2 regions of the Sporomusa termitida genome follow, and region 1 is predicted to be linked to the other one. Evidence: a T-box and tRNA genes for the amino acid it is inferred to sense, from the RefSeq annotation. Region 1 holds a T-box; the other holds one or more tRNA genes.
What was found. A T-box is a leader RNA that pairs with one kind of tRNA and senses whether it is charged. The one in region 1 lies ahead of tyrS (tyrosine--tRNA ligase), so its partner is inferred to be a tRNA-Tyr.
Positions count from the first base shown of each region.

Region 2: it has a tRNA-Tyr gene. The T-box ahead of tyrS (tyrosine--tRNA ligase) is inferred to sense a tRNA for this amino acid. The anticodon was not compared.

Region 1 is NZ_CP036259.1:2,326,097-2,338,444, forward strand. It holds gene SPTER_RS10830 (BofC C-terminal domain-containing protein) at 1-8, opposite strand, end outside; gene SPTER_RS10835 (YebC/PmpR family DNA-binding transcriptional regulator) at 121-858, opposite strand; gene SPTER_RS10840 (SpoIIE family protein phosphatase) at 932-2,083, opposite strand; gene SPTER_RS10845 ([Fe-Fe] hydrogenase large subunit C-terminal domain-containing protein) at 2,083-3,837, opposite strand; gene SPTER_RS10850 ((2Fe-2S) ferredoxin domain-containing protein) at 3,794-4,045, opposite strand; gene yunB (sporulation protein YunB) at 4,187-4,885, opposite strand; gene SPTER_RS10860 (small, acid-soluble spore protein, alpha/beta type) at 5,070-5,399, shown strand; gene tyrS (tyrosine--tRNA ligase) at 5,449-6,666, opposite strand; T-box leader at 6,724-7,119, opposite strand; gene SPTER_RS10870 (transglycosylase domain-containing protein) at 7,508-9,688, shown strand; gene SPTER_RS25650 (hypothetical protein) at 9,759-9,887, opposite strand; gene SPTER_RS10875 (hypothetical protein) at 10,218-10,607, opposite strand; gene SPTER_RS10880 (YbaB/EbfC family nucleoid-associated protein) at 10,833-11,153, shown strand; gene SPTER_RS10885 (hypothetical protein) at 11,166-11,774, shown strand; gene SPTER_RS10890 (endonuclease MutS2) at 11,824-12,348, opposite strand, start outside.
Region 2 is NZ_CP036259.1:33,082-45,429, forward strand. It holds gene SPTER_RS00160 (6-phosphofructokinase) at 1-325, shown strand, start outside; gene SPTER_RS00165 (DUF421 domain-containing protein) at 396-1,100, shown strand; gene SPTER_RS00170 (NUDIX hydrolase) at 1,200-1,730, shown strand; gene SPTER_RS00175 (undecaprenyl-diphosphate phosphatase) at 1,727-2,527, shown strand; gene SPTER_RS00180 (chemotaxis protein CheX) at 2,612-3,067, shown strand; tRNA gene SPTER_RS00185 (tRNA-Thr) at 3,251-3,326, shown strand; tRNA gene SPTER_RS00190 (tRNA-Tyr) at 3,336-3,420, shown strand; tRNA gene SPTER_RS00195 (tRNA-Met) at 3,440-3,515, shown strand; tRNA gene SPTER_RS00200 (tRNA-Thr) at 3,764-3,839, shown strand; tRNA gene SPTER_RS00205 (tRNA-Met) at 3,849-3,925, shown strand; gene tuf (elongation factor Tu) at 4,103-5,305, shown strand; gene rpmG (50S ribosomal protein L33) at 5,525-5,674, shown strand; gene secE (preprotein translocase subunit SecE) at 5,805-6,020, shown strand; gene nusG (transcription termination/antitermination protein NusG) at 6,060-6,602, shown strand; gene rplK (50S ribosomal protein L11) at 6,617-7,042, shown strand; gene rplA (50S ribosomal protein L1) at 7,106-7,810, shown strand; gene rplJ (50S ribosomal protein L10) at 7,997-8,527, shown strand; gene rplL (50S ribosomal protein L7/L12) at 8,580-8,948, shown strand; gene rpoB (DNA-directed RNA polymerase subunit beta) at 9,350-12,348, shown strand, end outside.

The DNA.
Region 1 (12,348 bases):
AACGACATTTAGACAACACTCCTTTCTTTAGTGTTGCCAGTATTTTTTCCAAATTATACAAAAATTATACCCGCCTGCAATTTAAACGTCAAAATAATAAGCAGGCTGCAGCCTGCTCAATTAATCTTCCATATCTTCAGGAATATCAAAGTTGGTATATACTTCCTGAAGATCATCATGATCTTCAAGGGCATCCAGAAGCTTCATCATCTTTGCCGCCTCATCGCCGGCCAGACTGGTTGCCGTTTCCGGCACCATGGTGATGCGGGCAACCACTGTTTTTATATTATTTTCTTCTAACGCTGCCTGCACCTTTTCAAAATCATCAGGGGCTGTCGTTATTTCAAACTGACTGTCAACCGCCTCAAAATCCTCGGCCCCTGCATCCAGCGCCAGGAGCATCAACTCTTCTTCATTAAGCCCGTCCTGCTCAATAATAAATATCCCCTTTTGTTTAAACATCCAGGCAACGCACCCGGACTCACCAAGATTACCGCCAAATTTCGCAAACAGATGTCTTACATCGGCAGCCGTCCGGTTACGATTGTCAGTCATGGCCTCAACCATGATAGCAACCCCGCCGGGTCCATAGCCTTCATAGCTTATTTCTTCATAATTACTGCCTTCAAGGGCTCCCGCGCCTTTTTGAATTGCCCGTTGAATATTCTCTTTCGGAATATTGTTTTCTTTTGCTTTTTGCAGCGCCAGTTTTAAACGCATGTTACCTGTAGGGTCAGAGCCGCCCAGTCTTACGGCAATCGTAATTTCACGGCCAATCTTGGTAGTAACCTTGCCGCGAACGGCATCCATTTTGCCTTTTTTGTGTTTTATATTGGCCCATTTTGAATGTCCCGACATTGTAATACTCCTCTCAGACTATGTGAATCGCCAATATTGTAACATAATAGTCAGGTATTGGCAAAGCTCATTTTTAAATCCACTCAATGACTACCTCTTTGCCTTTAGCTTCTAATACGGCTTTTAATTTTTTCAGTACCTGGGATTTGATATTCATCTGCAGCGGAAAACCTGGATTCTGGTGAGCCGGATTAACGGCCAAACCGGCAAAAATCTTAATTTTGTCAGCCGCCAGCAGCAATTTGGCCAATAAGGTAGCCCCATCTTTCTTATGGGTACTGCGCAGGTTTTTCGTCATTGTCAACCGGTCAGCTGCGGCATGCAACGTCAGCACACCCTCTGTCACTAAATCGATCCCGTCAATATAGCCGATGGGCGGAATCTGCGGGTCCTGGCAGGTCAAATCCACCGTAAGCGGACAATTGCTTATTTTACTGACGATTTGAGCAGTAGTCCCGCCGGCGACCACTTTTTTTCCCGTTTCGGCCAGCAGCCGCGTGACATACTCTTCGTCACGCCCGGCATCGGCGGGCGGTCCGGTAAATAACGTCAATTGCTGGGGGTAACGCATTTTTATCACTAAAGCGGTTGAATCGTCACCAGGCCGGCCGACATAGTAGCCTTCACAACAATTTATCAGGTGTTGGCCGATGATTTCAGCATCACTTGTTTCATCACATTCCCTTTCGATTTGGCCTGCTACCCCCTTCCAGCCCCAGCCTAATTTGAGCAGGCCGCCAATGCCGGCATGAAGCACACCGTCGGTTACAGCGACTAATATATCCTGGGGCTGGAGCCAAAGCTCGCCTTCCCGGATCGTCTTGCCGCTTACCAGCTTCTCATGGGTAGGGAACTTAAGAACCTTGCCATTACGTACCAGAAAGGTTTCGGGGCAGTCAAACTCGACAACCGTTGCTTGTCCGTTCGGAGCAATTTTTATGATATGCAGGGTCGAGTAGGCAATCTTACGCTGCCGGCATACCGGCAGTGTTTCCGCAATCGTGTTTACCACATCCGCCAGGGGGATGCCGCGTTTAAGCATAACCGTAGCAATTTTGGTAGTCAAGGTAGCTAAGATATTGGCTTTGACACCGCTGCCAAGCCCGTCGGACATGACGATAATTGTTGCTGCCGGCGTTCTGACAATGTCAACATTATCACCGCATAATTCTTCACCGACTTTAGATAATTGGGCTAAGCCGACCTCGGCATGAAGCCGCTGCATTACATGTCACCCTTGCTTTTAATTAACATAATCATTTCCAACAGCGCCGATTTTGTTTCCGCTGTAGTTTCTCCCAGCAAACCGGCAATCTCTTGTGCGACCTGCATCTGCTTATTAATAATCTCCGTTGCTTTGCTCACAGTTTCAAGCTTCATTTGCTGCAGCTCCCGGCTTTTTTGTTCATGGGCGGTCACGTCGGTAATGATGGCAATAACCAGGCCATGTTCAGGCACCGGAATAATCATTTGTTCGGTAATGATGCCATACTGGGAATATTCCACCCTTTTGCCCACAATCTTGTGACCAAATTGAGCCGTGGCAATAAAATCCGAGCAGTCAAACAGCTCGGTTAAGCTCATGCCTTTAAAAATTTCTTTACCGGCACCAAACATTCGTTTAACTGCCGGATTAAATTCCTTAATAATCATTTTCTCATTAACGGCAATGATGGCATTGAGGGAGTTCTCCACAATAATGTTGGCAAAGGATTCGGCTTTAGAACGCATATAGGGAACACACATCTCTAATTCGGCCAGCCCCTGAAATACAGCTACAGCCTTGGCGCGGCAACTGTCATACCCGCAGGCGCCACAGTTTTTTTCATCTTTTGCCGAAAATTTACCTGTTTGTTTAAGAATGTCCCTGATCTCGTCTTCGGCAGGGGTGACGGCATTAACAGGTCGGGACTGGTACTGGCGCCGCAGGTCGATTGTACCGGTGGCAGCCGGGTATGGGCAGGCAGTGTCCATTGCCATTTTGGCATAAGTAATGATCTTATTGCGTTTAACCGGCAGCAACTGACCCCCCCCCATGGCCGGCCCCCCCACACATCCGCCGGTACAAGCCATCGCTTCAATAAACGTGGGGGTAAACTCGCTCTTACTCAGGGCCGCGAATACTTCCAGGCAGTTTTCAAGGCCATCGATTGCGATAATATCGTCACAGTCCGCCGGCGCAACCCATGGCCGCAGTATTCCCCCGCTTACCGGAAAGTACCGGCCCGGGCCGGGAGTGCCTGGCGGCAATAAGGGCGTTGCCGGCGAAACAGCTTTATGAATATAAGCAGGTAAGCCCTGTAACCATGCTTCTAATTGCTCAAAGGTAATAACAGCATCCGCCTGAGAACCTTCGCAACCCTCAGCCATTTTGGCAATACAGGGTCCGGCAAATACAACAAAAGTGTCCGGCCCATACTGATTTCTAATCATCTTCGCGTGGGCCAGCATTGGCGATATAACCGGAGCAAGGTTAGTGACTAACAGCGGATAGTACTGCTCGATAATGTTCACAACCACCGGGCAGCAGGAAGTAATCAGGGTATTATCCCCAGGCTTGATGTTTTGCAGGTATGTGCCATATAGTTCGGAAATTTTGTCGGCTGCTTCTGCCGTTTCCGCCACGGCGGTAACACCGGCCTGGAGTAAACATTCAGCCAGTCCGGATAGCGTATGTCCCGGAAAAGCAGCAATATAAGAAGGAGCCAAACTCACAACAACGCGTTTTCCCTGGCTGATTGCTGCCAGCATGGGCTGCAGTTGATTGTCCACTTGTTTGGCCTGCTGCGGGCATTCCCGGACACACCGGCCACAAAGTATACAGCGTTCTTCAATAACACGGGCATGACCTTTATTAATAGCAATAGCTTTTACCGGGCAAGACCGTACACAGCGGAAACAATCCCGGCAATTCACTTTATGGGTGAGGATGGTGTTAATGAGGTTTCCCTCCCAACACTTTTTCCACAAATATGTCATGCACTTTTTCTTTGGCTACATTATGAATAATTTCATCATTCAACTTAATAACAACACCTTCGGTGCACTGGCCCTGGCAAAAATTGCCCTCAATATCGATTTCACTTTGCACCTGGTATTTATCAATTAACGCTTTGAAAGCATTTAATACACTGTAGGCCCCGCGCAAGTGGCAGGCACTTCCAAAGCAGATTGACAGCTTTAACATGACTACACCTCAATATAATGTGAAATTTTTCACTATCAACACAAAACAATTACTCTTATCTATTCTACGCTAAAAGCACATGTTATGCAACATGTGCTTTTAGCAGGCTCGCGCTACTGCCGTCCACAACACTACGCTGGTTCAATGGCCGGAATTAGCATTATTACCACCATTACTGCCATTCAACATATCACTGTTTAACGGAAATGGAAACTGAACATATGTATTGGGAACTTCCCCGACAACAACGTATTCGGCAATAGGCACCTGCGTATTAATACTTACGCTTTCACTGACCAGCGGCACAACAATACGGACCTGGGTAGTAGCAACAAGGTAAACCATATGCCGGGTTTGGTTAATACCGGCTTGCTCAAACTTATCAATTACTTTAACCTGGACCGTACCGACAGGAATGATCGTAACGGTAATTTTAGGACCCCAACTAGCCAGCATCTGACTGCCAAACACCTGACCAATCGGAATACGTATCTTCTCTTCCTTAACTGCCCGCAGCCCATCCTGGACTTTCATCGTCGTATCGGCTGCCAGCCTGTTAAATTCCATCGTATTCGGTTGAATAAGCACTACCCGGCCATGTTCATCAAGGGTGACGTTTACCAGCGTCTTGGGATCAACAGTCAGACTGACTTCATTGTTAATGACATTGTTAATCGCGTAGGTTGCGATAAAGGTGGCTCTTGCTTCCGCAATCGCCATCAGTGTTGGCTTTAGGTGAGTTTCAATCTGCCAGAAAAAGAACAATAATACACTCCCCAAGGCGATGATGACTAGTGGCAAGAGTGGCATTGTACGCTTTCGCCGCACTGAAAACCGCATGTCTCCCCCTCCTCTAAACCACCATTACTTCGTTTATTAATTATATATATGGTCAAAGCTGGTTATTAGTTACTCATATATTACAAAACATTATAATAAAATCACCGGGAATACTATATTGTATCCAATTAGTGAAGACTCTTTTATCGGCCTTACCAATAAAAATACCGGGAGGCGATCGCCAATGGATCGTTTAGAAAAGTTAAAAATGAGTGTTGCCAATGAAACCCTTGGCAACACAATGAATACAGAAATAACCAGCGCCAGCTGCAAAAGTGTTGTAAATGAGAGGAAAACTGAGAGTGCCGAAGAACTGGGGTTTAAAGAAAAAATTGACACTGCCGGCCGGCAAAGCATGACGACCGGTGAGGCTGGAAAAATCGGCGGCTCCATGGGCGGACATAGCGGCGGACAAATGGTCAAAAACCTGATGGCAATGGCGGAAGCACAAATGGCTCCTGTTGATGGCACAACCCTTGAGGAGGTAAAAAAACAGCTGGCAGGCAAGCGGTGAAAATAAAACTGGGTCGCAGGTGCGACCCAGTTTTTATTCTCCTGTCAGGTTACTTAATAATAATCCGGTGATAATTCTTCTTGCCTTTACGAACCAGCAGGCTGTTATTTTCAAACAGGCCGGCGGCAAGCAGAAAATCCGGATCGGCAACCTTGGCATCGCCGACATAAAGCCCACCTTGCTGAATGAGTCTGCGGCCCTCACTTTTAGAAGGGATAATGCCGGTACTCACAAGCACATCCAGCAACTTAGCCCCGATTGTATCAGCCGTTACCGCCACCGTGGGGGCATTATCCAGTTTGCCGGCGCCGCCAAACAAGGCTTCCGCCGCCTGTTGCGCTTTCTCGGCTTCATATTGACCGTGAATCAGCTTAGTTACCTCAAAGGCCAGTGTTTTCTTGGCAATATTAATTTCCTTGTCCTTAAGAGCGCCCAGCCGCCGGACCTCGGCCATCGGTAAAAAGGTAAGGAGTGCGAGACATTTTTCTACATCGGCGTCATCAACGTTACGCCAGTACTGATAAAAATCATAGGGTGAGGTTTTCTCAGCATCCAGCCAGAGAGCTCCTTTTTCCGTCTTGCCCATCTTGCGCCCGTCACTGGTCGTCAGCAGGGTAAAAGTCAGGCCATAGGCCAGTTTGCCTTCCTTACGCCTGATAAGATCCGCCCCCGCCAGGATGTTGGACCACTGATCATCACCGCCCATCTGCATAATACAGTCAAAGCGGCGGTTAAGCTCCAGGAAGTCATAGCCCTGCATTAACATATAATTAAACTCCAGGAAGGATAAGCCTTTATCCAGCCGCTGTTTAAAACACTCGGCAGTCAGCATGCGATTGACGGAAAAATGCACGCCAATATCCCGCAAAAACTGCACATAGTTGAGGGTTAACAACCATTCGGCGTTATTTGCCATTAAAGCCTTGTCATCAGAAAAATCGATAAACCGCTGCATCTGTTTTTTAAAGCGCTCACCGTTATGGGCAATCGTTTCCGTTGTCATCATCTTCCGCATATCGGCTTTGCCGGAAGGATCTCCGACCATCGCCGTACCACCGCCGATCAGACAAATGGGACGGTGACCGGCCTGCTGCATATGGGCCATCACCATCATGCCCAGGAAATGACCGACGTGCAGACTATCGGCCGTGGGGTCAAAGCCAATATAAAAGGTGATTTTTTCCTTGGCCAATAGTTCACCGATTTCTTCTTCATGGGTTAACTGCTGGATAAATCCCCGTTCTTTGAGTGTGTTTAGTACAGACATTGCCAACTCCTCCTTCATTGCCCGGATTCATCCGGTAAAAATAAAAAACCGTCCCTGGTCAGGGACGGGGAACAACCCGTGGTACCACCCTTGTTGCTGAAATATCAGCCTCTCAAGCGAAGTTAAAAACTTCTATCAGGCCTTGTAACGGTGGCGTCCGGCCCAGCCTACTGCGAGCAGCTTGTCAGCCCTAATCCGGTGAATACTGACGGTCTATTTTCCGCAACCCTTAGTTGGCCGCAGTCAGCATACGTCCGGTATGCCGCCCGCGCCGCCTTGGTTTGCGAAGAATAGCCTCGCCATTATTCTGCCGTTTTAGAGCTGACAAGCTACTATCCATGTTCAGCCTGCTGCTCATAGGTGTAATTTCAGCCGGTTCACCTGCCGGGTTCCACCATCCCCTGGCTCTCTGCGAGGCTCATTCAGCTTACTTTTCCCATTCATCACATATTGCGCATATATTTTACTATATATACTATACCCGAAGAAAACCGGGTTGTCAATTTTAGTCATCCAACCAATGTGCAAGGATCTATTTTAGCACTTTTTAAGCCGCATGCTAATTTTTTGTGGTATAATGATTAGCGAATCAAATCCTGGTACCGTGCGTCACTTAGAATTTGCGATTAGAGTGCGAGGATTTTTTTGTCCTGCGAGGCGGAGAAGCCGCGCATATCGGACATATGCAAGGCGCCGACAACGAAGCAGGGCGGAAAAAGACCGCAATCTAAGCCAAATTTTTAGGTGACGCACGGTACTAGTACCGTGACCGGTTTGAAAATTCAGGTTAGATTGACTGCACTACATTGAACTTATAAAGAATTTGTAAGGGGAGAAAGCCATGCAAGATAAAGACCATAAAAGCAAAGAAACCAACCGGCGCAAACCCAGGAAAGCCACACGCACAATTACAGTGCTGGCGGTTGTTGTCTTCCTGGTTATGCTGACCGGCGCCGGCCTGGGTTTTTTAACAGCCAGTATCCATACCATGCCCACTTTGCAAGGAGAAATACGTCCGGCTGTTTCATCACAGATTTTTGATGCCAACGGCAAACTGATAACGACAATCCATTCCGTGGAAAACCGGTTACCTGTATCACTCAATAAAATCCCTAAACACTTGCAAAATGCATTTATTTCGGCCGAGGACACCCGTTTTTATCAGCACAGCGGTGTTGATCCCCGGGGGATCTTGCGGGCAGTCTGGTCCAACCTCGCTGACAGAGGTATATCTGAAGGCGGCAGTACAATCACCCAGCAGCTAGCCAGAAATGCCCTGCTTTCACAGGAACAGACAATTAAGCGTAAAATCCAGGAAGCATTTTTGTCTTTGCAGATCGAACGCCAGTACAGCAAAAATGAGATATTAGAGATGTATATGAACCAAATTTATTTTGGTCAGGGGGCTTATGGGGTCCAAACCGCTGCGCAGATATATTTTGGCAAAAATGTTGAGGATCTGAATTTAGCCGAATGTGCAATGATTGCCGGGATCCCCAAAAGCCCTAACTATTATTCTCCCGCCAGCAATATGAAAGCCGCCAAAGAACGCCAGTCGATTGTACTCGACCAAATGGTTAAATATGGCTATATTGACGCAGCAACCGCGGCTAAAGCCCGAGCCACGGAGATTAAGCTGGCTACCCGTTCGGTTGCCAACATGTCAACTGCTTCCTATTTTACTGATTATATTATGCAGCAGCTCATTGATAAATATGGGGCTGACGCCGTTTATAAAGACGGCCTTAAGGTATATACAACCCTTGACCTGGAAATGCAGGCTGCTGCTGAGCAGGCCATGAACCAACTCCCTACCAAACGTACCGAAAACGGTATCAAACAGCCGCAGGGAGCCTTAGTGGCAATCGAGCCCCAGACCGGCCATATTAAAGCCATGGTCGGCGGGCGCGGCAATGACCAGTTTAACCGGGCGGTCTTAGCGGAACGCCAGCCTGGTTCTGCCTTTAAGCCCTTTGTGTATTTAGCAGCGATTGAAAGCGGTCTTACCACCGCCAGCATTATTGATGACAGTCCAATCAGCTTCGGCAGCTGGTCGCCGGTGAACTATGACCGAAAATTTCGCGGTCCTGTAACCCTGCGGTCCGCCCTGGAACAATCGCTCAATATTGTAACAGTAAAACTGGCACAACAAACAGGGATTGATAAAGCCTTATATTATGCGCAACAAATGGGTATTTCCACCCTGGTATTAAAAGGCAATACCAATGACCGCAATCTGGCTATGTCGCTCGGCGGTCTTACCCGTGGTGTTACGCCCCTGGAAATTACCAGTGCCTATGGCGTATTGGCCAATAATGGTATCCGGGTTGAACCGACAGCCATTATCAAAATTGTCGATCGCACTGGCAAAGTAATCGAACAGTCCACACCGAAAGAGAAAGTTGTTATCAATGAGCGCAGTGCCTATCTTCTTACCGATATGCTGCGGGGAGTAATGACCAGCGGCACAGGCACCGGTGCTTACTTTGGGCGGCCTGCCGCCGGGAAGACCGGCACGACCAGTGACTATAAAGATGCCTGGTTTGTGGGCTTTACCCCGGACTTAGTCGCCGCAGTCTGGATGGGTTGCGACAGTCCGGAATATTTAGGCGGTGTTACCGGCGGCACCATTCCTGCCAATATCTGGCGAAGTTTTATGCGTGATGTGGCTGCTAAGTATGTTGCCCGTGATTTCGTAAGGCCGGCGGGCATCGTCTCGGCCCGCATATCAGTCAAAGATGGCTTACTGCTTACTGATCCAACCAATCCGGATGGCCGCAATGAGATTTTTGTTGAAGGGACTCAGCCTAACAAGCTTTCAACAGCAACCGTAACCAAAGATGCTACGGACAATAAAGACGGCAAAGACAGCAACCCTGATGCCGGCGGCAGCAGCGGGGAGCCTGGCAGCGATGAGAAAGTACCGCCGCCGCCACCGCCGGTAAAGAGCGATACCAGTCCATTATCCCCCCTGGCACCGCCGCCCCCTCCTAAACCCAACGCACCGATAAAAAAGAATTAGTTCGCAAAAAAAAACACGCGTAAATTTTACGCGTGTTTTTTTCCTCTGTTGCATATACATTTAATAGAGGTTAGCAACTGCTAATTCCTTTGTCGTTGTCACAAAAACAAAGAAGTAAAATAATAATTATTATAATAATGATCCAGCTACCGCCAAACCCACCACCAAAACCTCCGCAACCGCCAAACCCACGTGCCATTATATTTCCTCCTCCCAATCTCCTGAAAATTTCTTTCTGTTCTTACCCTTAATATCTGAACCCTGTTTTTGGGGGTCACACGCTATTGCAGTGTGTTCCTCTGTAAGTAATGCTTATAGTGAAGTATCATCACTATCGAAAAAGAACAGTAACAGGATAATGATGATAATCCAGATACCACTGAAGCCATTGCGGCCAAATCCACCACGAGACATTAACACTACCTCCTCCTTAATCGTCTATTAACGAGGGCGAAGTACCGCCCGCCCTTCTACTTCAATATATACAGTTCGTGTAGGAAGTGTTACTGACCTCAACTGGCATTTAGCGCTAATTTTTATTTGTTTCAAATAGTCTTCTGATTTGTTTAGGGGCATCGGTTGCCACCTTCACCGACTGCATGGTGCTATTAATTACGTCGGTAACATTTCTAATTTTGTCTACCGTGGAAGTCATGGAGTCAATCCGCCTGTCCATAGAAAAGTTTTCCGAGGCCAGTGTTAATAGAATGACCATCAACTGAATGTTGAAGCTGGGGTTTTCCATTACTTTTCTAAAGAACGCAGCCGGTCCACGGGCAGCCGCTGTTTTTTTGGGTATTGTTGCCGGCAGGTTCTCCGGTTGTTCTGTAACATCCTGAGGCCCGGCTTGTTGCTCTTCTGCTTTAGCTGCTTTGCCTGCAGTAACGCCTGGATTCCGTGGATATTTCCGCACGCGCATATTCCCACCCACCCTCACATTGAACTTTTTTCTAATCCAATATATGAAAGATAAGAGTATTTGGTCTCTAAAAAAGTTTGGACACTCACAAAAAATGCGTAATTGAATAAATTGGATAAACAAAATACCTTATAAGCGAGAGCTTACTCCACTATTGCACCCGGAATTGGCAGTTAAATTAGTGGCAGTCAGCTATCGGATAAAAACAGAGGAGGTGCATAACCAATGTTTGAACAATTTGGCAATATCATGGAAATGGTTAAAAAAGTTCAGAGTAATGTTGATAATGTTCAGGAACAACTGAAACAAGAACGAATAGAGGTATCAAGTGGCGATGTTGTGAAAATTCTTGTAAACGGTCAGCAGGAGCTTATCTCTATCCAGTTGAATGCAAAATATCTTATGGCCGATAATACAGCCCTGTTACAGGACTTATTAACAGCTACCATTAATAACGCCTTGGCCAAATCACGCGAACTAAATCAGGAAGCAATGAGTAAGCTGGCCACAGATTTAAACCTGCCCAAAATTCCTGGCATATTTTAAGGAGGAGGTACTATGCCGAACGATACCGATAATCCAGGATCTTCATCGCTATTAGGTTCAATAACCCGGATGCTGGACGCTAATAGTAGTGCCGGGGCCGGTTCTGACAATTTAATTACAGTGTTGGCACTACTATGTTTATTCTCTATTGTTAATAAAAATAATAATGCCATCAGCCAGCCAGGCCTAAATCAACCGGCAGCTAATAGCAATCCGCTCCATAAACTACTGGGTGAATTGACAAAGGGCGGTGACGGGGGCGGTGGCGGTATCGGCGGCAGCGGTTTCTCGCCCGATACATTAATGTCACTATTACCGTTATTAAACAGCCCGCAGCTTAAATCCAAACTAAACCCCGGCACAATCAGCACCGTTCTCGGCTTGTTAAACAATCTGGGCGGCCTTGGCGGCCCGGCTCAAGACAAACCCAAAGCAGAGCCCAAGCCCGAGCCACAAAAACAACCCCGCGAATCTGAGCCTGCTCCCCCGGCGCCGGTTGCCGATCCGCAGTCGGTACCAGCACTTAAGCAGCAGCCAATACCCGCCCAGGAGGCAGAAGAGCCTGATGATCCGGACAGTAAAAATTTTGGCCGTTATTTAAACTGGAAAAACAACTTTTGAAAATAACAAAACCGGGGGTATTAACCCCCGGTTTTGTTATTTTTCTATATTAAATCAGTTTAGCAATCGTAGCGCCTGTGCCGCCTTCGTTAAGTTCCGCAATCTGGATACTTTTTATATGGGGGTGATTTTTCAGGTATGCCCCCACGCCTTTGCGCAAAGCCCCTGTCCCTTTGCCATGAATGATGAGCACCTCCGTTAAGCCTGACAGGATGGCATCATCAATATATTTATCGAGTACGTTTTCAGCCTCCTCAATGCTCATACCGCGAATATCAATTTGCCGGGCTGCGTTTGCAGCCCTGGGCATAAGGCTGCGTTTGGCAGCAGCCGGCCCCGGCGCTTTAACCGGTTCGGCCAGCACCCGGCAGGCTGATACCGGCACAGTAAATTTTAAAACACCAAGTTGTACCGTTACATCAGCGCCGCTTACTGCCAGCACTTCGCCTTTCTGTTTTAATGTTGCAACATAGACATTCATTCCCGGCGTTACCATCGCCGCCGATAATGCAGGCAGATCAGTCCGGTCCTCGACGGCAAACTGGTTAATCTCCGCACTGCTGGCCTTAAGCTT
Region 2 (12,348 bases), 2.3 Mb from region 1:
TGAAAAAGTGCGCTTGGGCGGCATCGGTGAAAAGCTGGCCAGAGAGATTGAGGAGCTTACAGGCATGGAGTCCCGCTGCACCGTACTGGGACATGTTCAGCGGGGCGGGACGCCAACCGCGTTTGACCGGGTGCTTTCAACACGTTACGGCGTAGCTGCTGCGCAAAGTGTGCTGGCGGGACATTTCGGTATTATGGTGTCTTTACAAAAAAACCGGATTATTCGTGTACCAATTGCTGACATTGCCGGTAAAGCCAATAATATTACGCCTGAAGACGAACTATTACTTGCCGGCCGGGCAATTGGTGTTTGTTTTGGTGATTAAGAAAACTGGGCCCGGGTTATAATAAGCCCTAAATAGCGAGGTTTTTGCAGCCGCGCAATGGAGGGCTACGATGGAAACATTGGGCATTACTCTATTTAGGGTTGTTGCCGGCATGGGGGTGCTGCTTGTCATCATGCTGGCCATCGGCCGCCGCCAGTTGGGTGAACTCAGTTCGTTTGATTTTCTGACATCAATTACTATTGGCGCAGTGGCAGGTGCACTTATTGTTGATCCCCGCATTGAACTGGCAAGCTCGCTGATTGCCTTATTGGCGCTGGGAGGAATGCAACTGGTCTTTGGCTGGTTAAGTATTAAAATTCGCCCGGTCAACCATAAACTTAACTTTAAACCGCTGGTGATGGTGCAAAACGGTCAAATCATCAAAGAAAGCCTGCGCAAGGTACATATGCCTGTGGAAACCCTGTTGCAGCTGCTGCGGGAAAGAGACGTTTTCGATATTACTGTCGTAGAACTTGCCGTGTTAGAGCCCCATGGCCGGCTAAGCGTGCTAAAGAAAGCGGAGCATTTGCCATTGACACCTTGTCAGGTTAATTTTAATGTTACCCCGAACAGTGTCCTGGTACCTGTAATCCTGGAGGGAAAGTTGCAGGAACGCGTACTGGCTGATATGGGATTATCACCACAGCAGATTGAAGAGTTTCGCTGCCAACATGTAAGCACCATTAACAATGTTTTCATTGCTTTCATGGACCAGGACAAACGGCTGCATGTAATTCATGATGATGCCCGGGAGTGCAATGTATTTTTACATTGATGCCCCGGGCTTTTCTTACGAAAATATTAAATTTTTTAGAATATGCAAGATATTTAACCGAAATGTGGTAAAATAGGAACATGTTTCAGGGAGGTAATTATGAAAAGTCAGCGTTTTAATTATTGTCCTAAATGCGGCGGCCAGGTCGGTTATCGTCAGGTGGGGGACCGTGAGCGCCTGGTCTGTGCCGCCTGTTCCTATACAATGTATGAGAATCCGATTGTGGGGGTTGCGGCAATTGTGCGGCAAAACGGGAAAATTTTGCTGGGCCGGCGGGCTGTAGCTGCCAGTTATCCCGGGTTATGGTGCATACCCTGCGGTTATGTGGAATATGATGAAGATATCCGGGCGGCGGTTAAACGGGAGTTCCAGGAGGAAACAGGCTTGTCTATCGAACCCGGTCAGGTTTACGCGGTTTTATCAAACTTTCATAATCCGGCTGTTCATACTGTCGGTGTCTGGTTTTTGGCCGAAGTTATTGGCGGCACCCTTGGACCGGGCGATGACTTAGACCAGGTGGCTTATTTTCCGCTGGACTCGGTGCCTGACCTTGCTTTTCCCACCGACAGGCAGGTAATCGGTTTGCTGCAGGCAGATCACAATAATAAGAAGAGGGAAGTGACCCAGTGAGTGACAATTTGATTGCGGTAATCATTGGTATTGTGGAAGGGTTGACAGAATTTTTACCGATTTCATCAACCGGGCACATGATTCTTGTTGGTTCCTTATTAGGCTTTGAAGGGGAAAAAGCCAGTGTATTTGAGGTGTTTATCCAACTAGGGGCTATTTTATCCGTGTTGATTTTATATAAAGACAAATTTTTGGCGATGCTTAGGCCCCCGGCCCTGAACAGTTTTGGCGGCAGCCTTACGGCTATGCATGTGTTGGCCGGCATTGTGCCGGTGATGGGGCTTGGCTATCTTTTGCATGAATTCATCAAGACCTATCTTTTTTCCCCTTACACAGTGATTATCGGTCTGATTGCCGGTGCTCTGCTCATGCTGACAGCTGAGAAATTCTCACGGCGCCCGGTCACCAATAATGTCGATCAGATGACAATAAAACAGGCTTTTTTTGTGGGTTTGTTTCAATTTTTATCCCTTTGGCCAGGCTTTTCGCGCTCTGGCTCAACCATTGCCGGTGGATTATTTTTAGGTATGAGCCGCAAAGCCGCAGCCGAGTTTTCTTTTATCATTGCCGTGCCGCTTATGCTGGTGGCCTGCATGTACGATTTAATGAAAATATGGAATCAGCTGAGCTTTGAGGACGTTACGATGTTCGCTATTGGCTTTATTGTCGCGTTTATTACCGCCTATGTATCCATTGTCTGGTTTTTGCGGTTTCTTAATAACTCCACCCTGGCTTCGTTTGCTTACTACCGGTTTGTTGTAGCCGGACTCTCTTATTACTATTTTTTTATAAAGTAAATCGCCGCGGATTCCTGGTATACGTGCGTAATAATAGATGCTAAGCTGATGAATTTATCTGTTGGAGGTTATGGCGCTTTGGATGTGAAATTAATTAATCCATTTTTAGAAGCAATAACAACAATCCTGCCGCAGCTCGGCTTTAAAGAAATCAACCGGCGCGGACTGTCGGTCAAGGAACAGCTATTGGCAAGCCAGGGGGTTACGGTAATGATCGGCATTACCAGAGGCGTTAAGGGAAATGTAGCCTATAATATGTCCGCTGATACCGCGAAGAAGGTTGCCTCAACCATTATGATGGGAATGCCTGTGCCGGAAATGGACGAGATGGCCCAGAGCGCCCTTTCGGAAATGGTTAATATGGTTACGGCCAATGCCGCCATAAATTTTGAAAAGCAGGGTCTGTCTGTGGATATTTCGCCTCCCAGCATTGTTGTTGGTAGTGAGTACACCGTACAGGTAAGCAATACTAAGTATTTGGCGCTTAGTTTACTGATCGATTCTGAGCCTATTGAGGTTAATGTTAGCCTTGGCGTATAGATAAAAAAATGCGGTTCATTTCAAACTTAGCCATGCGTCTTATCTGCCGAAGCTGGGAAGCCTATGGCCGGCAAAGACGGACAACGGCTAAATGTAAAAATTACTAGTAAAAAGATGTTGACACAGCATCATCGGTATTATATAATATGTTTTGTCACTAGACAGGGCTAACAAAAAAAAGATGCTGGCGTAGCTCAATTGGTAGAGCAGCTGACTTGTAATCAGCAGGTTGGGGGTTCAATTCCTCTCGCCAGCTCCATCCAAATTCGGAGGGATTCCCGAGTGGCTAAAGGGAGCAGACTGTAAATCTGCCGTCTTTGACTTCGGTGGTTCGAATCCACCTCCCTCCACCAATCACAATCTTAATAACATCGCGGGGTGGAGCAGTTGGTAGCTCGTCGGGCTCATAACCCGAAGGTCACAGGTTCAAGTCCTGTCCCCGCAACCAAAGTAATTCACGTGCTTTATAGGTTCTAACCTGAATTTATAAAGCACAGCTTTATAAAGAAACGAACTCTATTAACCCCACCATCTGCGACAAGCCAACTATCTGCCACGCAGCCGCAAACGGCTTAGTAGTGTCCAGATGCGAGGCGCACCGGAAAAGCGTGCAGCGCGGCGCACTGGGAAGTGCGTAAGCAAACGCTTTGAGGAGCAACGAAGCAGATGGGCGCTAATAAGTCGTTTGCGCTATTTGCTGGTGTAGCTCAGTCGGTAGAGCGTATCCTTGGTAAGGATAAGGCCACCGGTTCAATCCCGGTCACTAGCTCCATCCTAATATGGCGGCGTAGCTCAGTTGGCTAGAGCATTCGGTTCATACCCGAAGTGTCCGGGGTTCAAATCCCTGCGCCGCCACCATGTAAATATAAAAACCCTGCAGATATTTGCAGGGTTTTTATATTTATTGCTGGCGGCAGCAGGAATTTTGCTTATTAAATAGAATAATCTAGTTTTGTAAAATGATGTATACTGCTGATTATTTGTGTTAATACATAATATGATAAAGTTATAATTAAGGGGAGGTAACACTCGAAAATGGCTAAGAAAAAGTTTGAAAGAAACAAACCCCATGTTAACATTGGTACAATTGGTCACGTTGACCATGGCAAAACCTCGCTGACTGCCGCAATTACCATGACGCTGGCCAAACACGGCGGCGCCGAGTTCATGGCCTATGATCAAATCGATAAAGCACCGGAAGAAAGAGAACGCGGTATTACCATCAACACCGCCCACGTGGAATATGAAACTCCTGCCCGCCACTATGCGCATGTTGACTGCCCGGGCCATGCGGACTATGTTAAAAACATGATCACCGGGGCCGCCCAAATGGACGGCGCCATCCTGGTTGTATCGGCCGCTGACGGCCCGATGCCGCAGACCCGTGAACACATCCTGCTGTCCCGCCAGGTAGGCGTACCGGCCATGGTTGTGTTCCTGAACAAAGCGGATCTGGTTGATGACGCGGAGTTGATGGAACTGGTGGAAATGGAAGTGCGCGAACTGCTTTCCAGCTACGAATTCCCCGGTGACGACATTCCGGTAGTGAGCGGTTCGGCAGTAAAAGTACTTAACTGCGGCTGCGCCAAGCGCGAATGCGAATGGTGCGGCAAGATTCATGAACTGATGGACAAAGTTGACGGCTACATCCCGACGCCGGAACGGGCCACTGATAAACCGTTCCTGATGCCGGTGGAAGACGTATTTACCATTACCGGCCGGGGTACAGTAGCAACCGGCCGTGTAGAGCGGGGTGTAGTAAAAGTCAGTGATACCATCGAAATCGTAGGTATGACAGAAAAACCGAAATCAACCGTAGTAACGGGCGTAGAAATGTTCCGTAAGCTGCTGGATTCGGCCGTGGCCGGGGATAATATCGGTGCCCTGCTGCGTGGTGTTGACCGGAAAGAAATCGAACGGGGCCAGGTACTGGCAAAACCAGGTTCGATTAAACCGCACACCAAATTCAAATCGGAAGTATATGTACTGTCGAAAGAAGAAGGCGGCCGTCATACCCCGTTTTTTAACGGCTACCGTCCGCAGTTCTACTTCCGGACAACGGACGTAACCGGTGTTGTTACCCTGCCGGAAGGCGTGGAAATGGTAATGCCTGGCGACAACATTCAAATGGACATCGCCCTGATTACCCCGATCGCTATTGAAGAAGGCCTGCGTTTTGCAATCCGTGAAGGCGGCCGCACCGTTGGTGCCGGCGTTGTAACTGCGGTTGTTGAATAGTTAAAATATGTTATTTTATAGAAAAACTGTATATTTGAAGTTTTATATGATATAATAAATAGGCAGGGAAATAACCCTGCCTTATTTATTGACATGCCCGAACCTGTGGGCTATTGACATGCCGATATAATTATGATAAATTGTATTAGTGACATTTAAGAAAAACTATTAAATTATAGACTCACGGCGCTATATTTACTGGTAAGAGAGGTGTACAGGATGCGCAACGCGGTAACATTGGCCTGCACAGAATGCAAACAACGCAATTATCAGACCAATAAAAACAAGAAAAATGACCCGGATAGATTGGAGTTTAACAAATACTGCAAGTTTTGCAAGAAACAAACTCCGCACAAAGAAACAAAGTAACTGTAACAATTGCTTAAGTTTGCCACTATAAGTAGTGGTGTGGTCGATTGGTAGAGTAGCAATCTTTCAATCCCTTGCGGGGCTTAAGCATTGTTGCCTTTATCAAAATGCACGCACAGGATGTGAGAGAATGGCCGCCCAGGAAACAGCTGTCCAGACGAATACATCGCGCTGGAAGAAATTTTTACGGGAAGTAAAAGCTGAATTAAAAAAGGTAACGTGGCCGGGCAAATCAGAACTTATTTCCTATACGGGAATCGTATTTGTGACGGTTATTGTTGTTGCTGCTCTGATATGGGTAATTGATGCTTCGTTTACTCAGGTGTTAAAGGTGATCATGAAGTAGACTGGGGAGGTGGGGGACGTATTAGCGTCCCTTGAGGCTATGGAATCCGAAAAGCTCGAAAAACACTGGTATGTTATCCATACATATTCCGGTTATGAAAACAAGGTAAAAGCCAATTTGGAGAAAAAAGTCCATTCTATGGCAATGGAAAACGAAGTCTTCCGTGTGCTTGTACCCATGGAAGATGAAGTGGAAATAAAAGACGGTAAGAAAAAAATTACCAAGAAAAAAGTTTTCCCCGGATATGTTCTGGTAGAAATGATTGTAACAGACCGCTCCTGGTATGTTGTGCGCAATACGCCGGGGGTTACTGGTTTTGTCGGTTCAGGAACCAAGCCGATTCCTTTGAGCGAAAGTGAAGTCAAACATATCCTCAAATCAATGGGTATGGAAGAGGCTAAACCCAAAATAAATGTTGAACTCAATCAGTTAGTGCGAATTACTTCTGGTGCCTTTGAAAATTGGACAGCCACGGTAATGGATATTAATCCTGATCGGGGCAAGCTTAAAGTGCTTGTCAACATGTTTGGTCGGGAAACACCTGTAGAGCTTGAGTTTACTCAGGTCACGAAAGTTGATTAAGGAGGTGTAATATAATGGCTAAAAAGGTTGTAAAGCTTGTAAAACTGCAAGTTCCCGCAGGTAAAGCTACTCCGGCTCCTCCTGTAGGTCCGGCTCTTGGTCAGGCTGGCGTCAATATCATGGCTTTTGTTAAGGAGTTTAACGAAAGAACGGCCAAACAAGCGGGTCTTATTATTCCGGTCGAAATTACGGTATTTGAAGATAGATCATTTACCTTTATCACCAAGACTCCACCTGCCGCTATTCTTTTGAAAAAAGCTGCCGGTATTGAAACTGCTTCCGGCGAACCTAACACAAAGAAGGTTGCTAAAGTTAAGCGGGATAAGGTGCGGGAAATCGCCGAATCTAAAATGCAAGACCTCAATGCTGCCAGCGTAGAAGCTGCTGTGCGGATGATTGAAGGAACTGCCCGCAGTATGGGCATTGACGTCGTCGATTAATAGCGGCGTCGTAAGTGGGAGGACTAAGTACTTCCGTTATTACCACAAAGGAGGTTGATTAATATGCCTAAACATGGCAAGAAGTATATCGAAGCTGCTAAACTTGTCGATTTAGATAAGTTATATGACCCTGATGAAGCAGTAGAACTGGTAAAAAAGACTGCAAGTGCTAAGTTTGACCAAACTGTAGAAGTTGCGGTTAAACTGGGCGTTGACCCGAAACATGCAGATCAGCAGGTTCGCGGTGCTGTTGTGCTTCCTCACGGCACCGGTAAAACCAAACGGGTGCTGGTATTCGCCAAAGGGGAAAAGGCCAAAGAAGCTGAGGCCGCCGGTGCAGAATTCGTCGGTGCTGAAGATATGGTGGAAAAAATTCAGGGTGGCTGGGCTGATTTTGATGTAGCGGTGGCTACACCTGATATGATGGGTATGGTGGGGCGCCTGGGTAAGATTCTCGGACCCCGGGGCTTAATGCCTAATCCCAAAGTTGGTACTGTTACTCTTGATGTAACCCGTGCCATTAATGAAATTAAAGCCGGTAAGATTGAATACCGTACCGATAAAGCCGGTAATATCCATGCTCCTATCGGCAAAGTTTCTTTTGACAGTGAAAAACTGCTTAAGAATTTTTATACACTGATTGATACCTTGATTAAGGTTAAGCCATCTGCTGCCAAAGGCCAGTATATGCGCAATATTTCCTTAAGCTCAACTATGGGCCCTGGTGTCAAAGTTAATCCGCTCAAAGCACCCGGCAAAAAAGAGTAACATTCATAAAGTTTATATGCATAAGGCTGTAGACCGCAGGTTATACAAGTAAAAGCTTTTAGGATGAGCTTTCCTGCCGAGGCCGGGGATTTGCAGCGTGTAACTCAAAATGGTTATAACGCGGCCTCCGGTGTGTTTACACTGGAGGCCGCTTTTGCTTTATGCTTTTTAAAGGAGGTGTAATAAATGGCTATCACACAAGAAAAACAACAGTCGGTTGCTGATCTGAAAGCAAAGCTCAGTATTACCAAAGGTGCCGTTCTGACCAATTACCGCGGCTTAACTGTGGCTCAGGATACCAAACTGCGTCGCAAGCTGCGTGAAGCAGGTGTTGAATACCGGGTGTTTAAGAATACCCTGACACGCATTGCTGCCAAAGAAGCTGGTATTGAAGGCCTTGATCCTTATCTGGAAGGACCGACCGCCATTGCCATGTCTGCGACTGATCCTGTGGCTCCGGCCAAGGTTATTTCTGATTTTGTCAAGGAAAACAAACTGCAGACGCTGGAAGTAAAAGCTGGTTTGGTAGAAGGCAAGGTAATTGACGCTAATGGCGTTAAAGCCCTGTCCAACCTGCCCGCGCGCGAAGTGCTTATTGCTCAGGTTCTAGCGGGAATGCAGGCTCCTATCGCCGGTTTTGTCAATGTGCTTTCCGGCACTGTGCGCAATCTGGTGTATGCGCTTGACGCTGTTCGTCAACAAAAAGAATCAGCGTAATCTAGTTAGCTTAGAAAATAATTTTAAATGAATTTTGTGGAGGTATTTTAACATGACTAAAGAACAAATTATGGAAGCCATTGAGCAAATGACTGTGCTCGAACTTTCCGAACTGGTAAAAGCTCTGGAAGAAAAATTCGGTGTTTCTGCCGCTGCTCCTGCTGCCGCTGCTGCTCCTGCTGCCGCTGCCGCCCCTGTTGCTGAAGAACAAACCGAGTTTGACGTAATTTTGACCAACGCCGGCGCAGGCAAAATTAATGTTATTAAGGTTGTGCGCGAAGTTACCGGTCTTGGCCTCAAAGAAGCTAAAGATATGGTTGACAGTGCACCTAAAGCAATCAAAGAAAAAATCTCCAAAGCGGATGCCGAAGCTCTTAAAGCTAAACTTGTTGAAGCTGGCGCAACTGTAGAAGTTAAATAATTTAACTTAATAAAAGGAGCACCTGTGCAGGTGCTCCTTTTTAAATTTCAAATAATTTCATATTATCCCTAATTTTTCTTGACGAATTAGAGAAGATATGATACCATTATATATCGCCGTACATGTTTATATTTACTAGCTGTCTGCTGGAATTTTTTATGAAAAACCTTATAAAATCCGGCGTATAAATTTCGGAATGGCAGGAAATAGTAATATAATGGAGGATGAATCGGTCTTCATCGAAAAAAAGCAAGGACCTTGATTATTAGATAGAGCCTTGCTTGTTTTGTATTTTTTATCATTCATTTTACCGGCTTAGTATTTGCGGAATATTACTATCTTATGTGTAGGATATGATGATAACGCACTATGTCTGTGTAAAATGGCTAAGGGGTGGGTTAATGTTTAATCCTGTTCCGGTGGGCAAAAGGTTCAGGTATAGTTATGCCAAAATTGAAGAAGTACTGGACATGCCCAACCTTATAGAAATTCAGAAGAATTCTTACAACTGGTTTCTTAAGGAAGGTTTGCAGGAGATATTCCGTGATATCTCTCCAATTCAAGACTTCACCGGCAACCTGATTCTGTCCTTTGAAAACTTTACACTGGGCGAACCTAAATATGATGTCGAAGAGTGCAAAGAACGTGATGTTACCTTTGCCGCTCCGCTTCGCGTCAGCGTCCGGCTGTACAACAAAGAAACACAGGAGATAAAAGAGCAGGAAGTGTTTATGGGCGATTTTCCGCTCATGACTGACAATGGCACATTTATTATTAATGGCGCTGAACGGGTTATTGTCAGCCAGCTTGTACGCTCACCAGGCGTATACTATGGCGAGTCGATTGATACGACTGGTAAAAAGCTTTATAATGCTACCGTTATTCCTAATCGTGGCGCATGGCTGGAACTTGAGACTGATCCCAATGATGTTGTGTCAGTCAGGGTTGACCGTACCCGTAAGCTGCCAGTCACTGTTCTTATCCGATCATTAGGTTTCGTTTCGAACGGTGTTATTTCCGAACTGTTTAATGATGATGTACGCATCCGGGCAACGCTGGAACGGGATAACACTGACTCGCGGGAAGAAGCTCTCGTCGAGATTTATAAGCGGCTGCGTCCGGGCGAACCGCCAACCGTTGAAAATGCAGCCCAGCTTCTGGAATCGCTGTTTTTTGATTCTAAGCGTTATGATCTGGCTACTGTTGGCCGCTATAAGCTTGGGAAAAAATTAGGCTGGCGCCGGCGACTGCTGGGTAAAATACTCGGTCAACCACTTGTTGATAAAGAAACCGGTGAGATCGTCGTTGAAGAAAATACGGTGCTGGACGAAGCTGTACTTGACCGCATTGCTGCTGCCAAGGTTTTTGTGGGTGAAGGTAAACATGAGGCCTGGATTAAGCAGAAAGACGGTACGCCCGTTAAACTGGTGCTTAACTCGGTGCTGCCATTTACACACCGGACGATTACCAGGGAAGATATTATCGCTGCAATCAGCTACCTGCTTAACTTAATGGACGGTCACGGTACCACGGATGATATTGACCATTTAGGTAACCGGCGGCTCCGTTCGGTTGGTGAACTCCTGCAGAACCAGTTCCGGATCGGCCTGGCCCGGATGGAACGGGTTGTCAAGGAACGGATGACGATTCAGGATATTGATGTAATTACGCCGCAGGCACTCATCAACATCAGACCGGTGGTCGCCGCAATAAAAGAGTTTTTTGGTTCCAGCCAGCTGTCACAATTTATGGATCAGACCAATCCCCTGGCTGAACTTACGCATAAACGGCGTCTAAGCGCCCTGGGACCTGGTGGCCTTAGCCGGGAACGTGCCGGTTTTGAAGTCCGGGACGTTCACCATTCCCACTATGGCCGGATGTGCCCGATTGAAACACCGGAGGGTCCCAACATCGGCCTTATCGGCTCATTGTCTACTTTTGGCAGAATTAATGAATTTGGCTTTATCGAGACACCGTACCGTAAAGTCAATAAGCTGGAACACCGGGTAACTGACGATGTAGTATATCTGACGGCTGATGAAGAAGATGAAATGATTATCGCCCAGGCCAATGAGCCGCTTGATGAACAGGGCAGATTCAAAGAACCGCGCGTTACCTGCCGTTACAAGCATGAAATCCTGGTAGTACCGGCGGAAAAAGTCGACTATATGGACGTTTCTCCCAAGCAGGTTGTTTCGATTGCTACCGCCATGATTCCTTTCCTGGAAAACGATGACGCCAACAGGGCTCTGATGGGGGCCAATATGCAGCGGCAGGCTGTACCGCTGCTAAAAACGCAGGCACCGCTTATTGGTACCGGTATGGAATACAAGGCCGCCCGTGATTCCGGTGTTGTAATTCTGGCGAAAAACGCGGGCGTTGTGGAGAAAGTCACCGCCACAGAGATTCATATTCGTACGGAAAAAGGCGGACTTGATACCTATAAACTGCTTAAATACCTGCGTTCTAACCAAGGTACCTGCATTAATCAACGGCCGATTGTGTACAAAGGGGAACAAATCGTTAAAGGGCAGGTGCTTGCTGACGGACCGTCGACAGATAAAGGTGAGCTGGCATTAGGCTATAACGTGCTGGTCGCCTTTATGCCCTGGGAGGGCTACAATTACGAGGACGCCATTCTCTTGAGCCAGGACCTGGTTAAGGAAGATGTCTTTACCTCTATACATATTGAAGAATATGAATGCGATGCCCGCGATACCAAGCTGGGACCTGAGGAAATTACCCGCGATATTCCCAACGTGGCCGAGGATGTGTTACGGGACCTTGATGACCGTGGCATTATCCGCGTTGGTGCCGAAGTACGGCCTGGTGATATCCTGGTTGGTAAAGTAACGCCAAAAGGAGAAACAGAGCTGACCGCTGAAGAGCGTCTCCTCCGGGCTATCTTTGGCGAAAAAGCCAGAGAGGTCCGTGATACCTCGCTCCGTGTACCACATGGTGAAGCCGGTAAGATTGTTGACGTAAAAGTCTTTACCCGGGAAAACGGTGATGAATTACCGCCAGGCGTGAATCAGCTGGTGCGCTGCTATATCGCCCAGAAACGTAAAATATCCGAAGGCGATAAAATGGCCGGCCGTCATGGGAACAAAGGGGTAGTTTCCCGGATTATGCCTAAAGAAGATATGCCCTTTCTGCCTGACGGCACACCGGTGCAAATCGTCTTGAACCCTCTGGGCGTACCATCCCGTATGAATATCGGCCAGGTCCTTGAGACGCATCTGGGCCGTGCCGCCGCCGCCATTGGGATGCAGGTGAAGATGGGCGATCCGACCCTGGTTGAGCGTCTGAAAGAAATCAATTACGATGTGGAAAAGCACGGTATGCCGCAGCCTGACCGGGCCGGGATTCACCTGGCAACACCGGTCTTCGACGGGGCGAC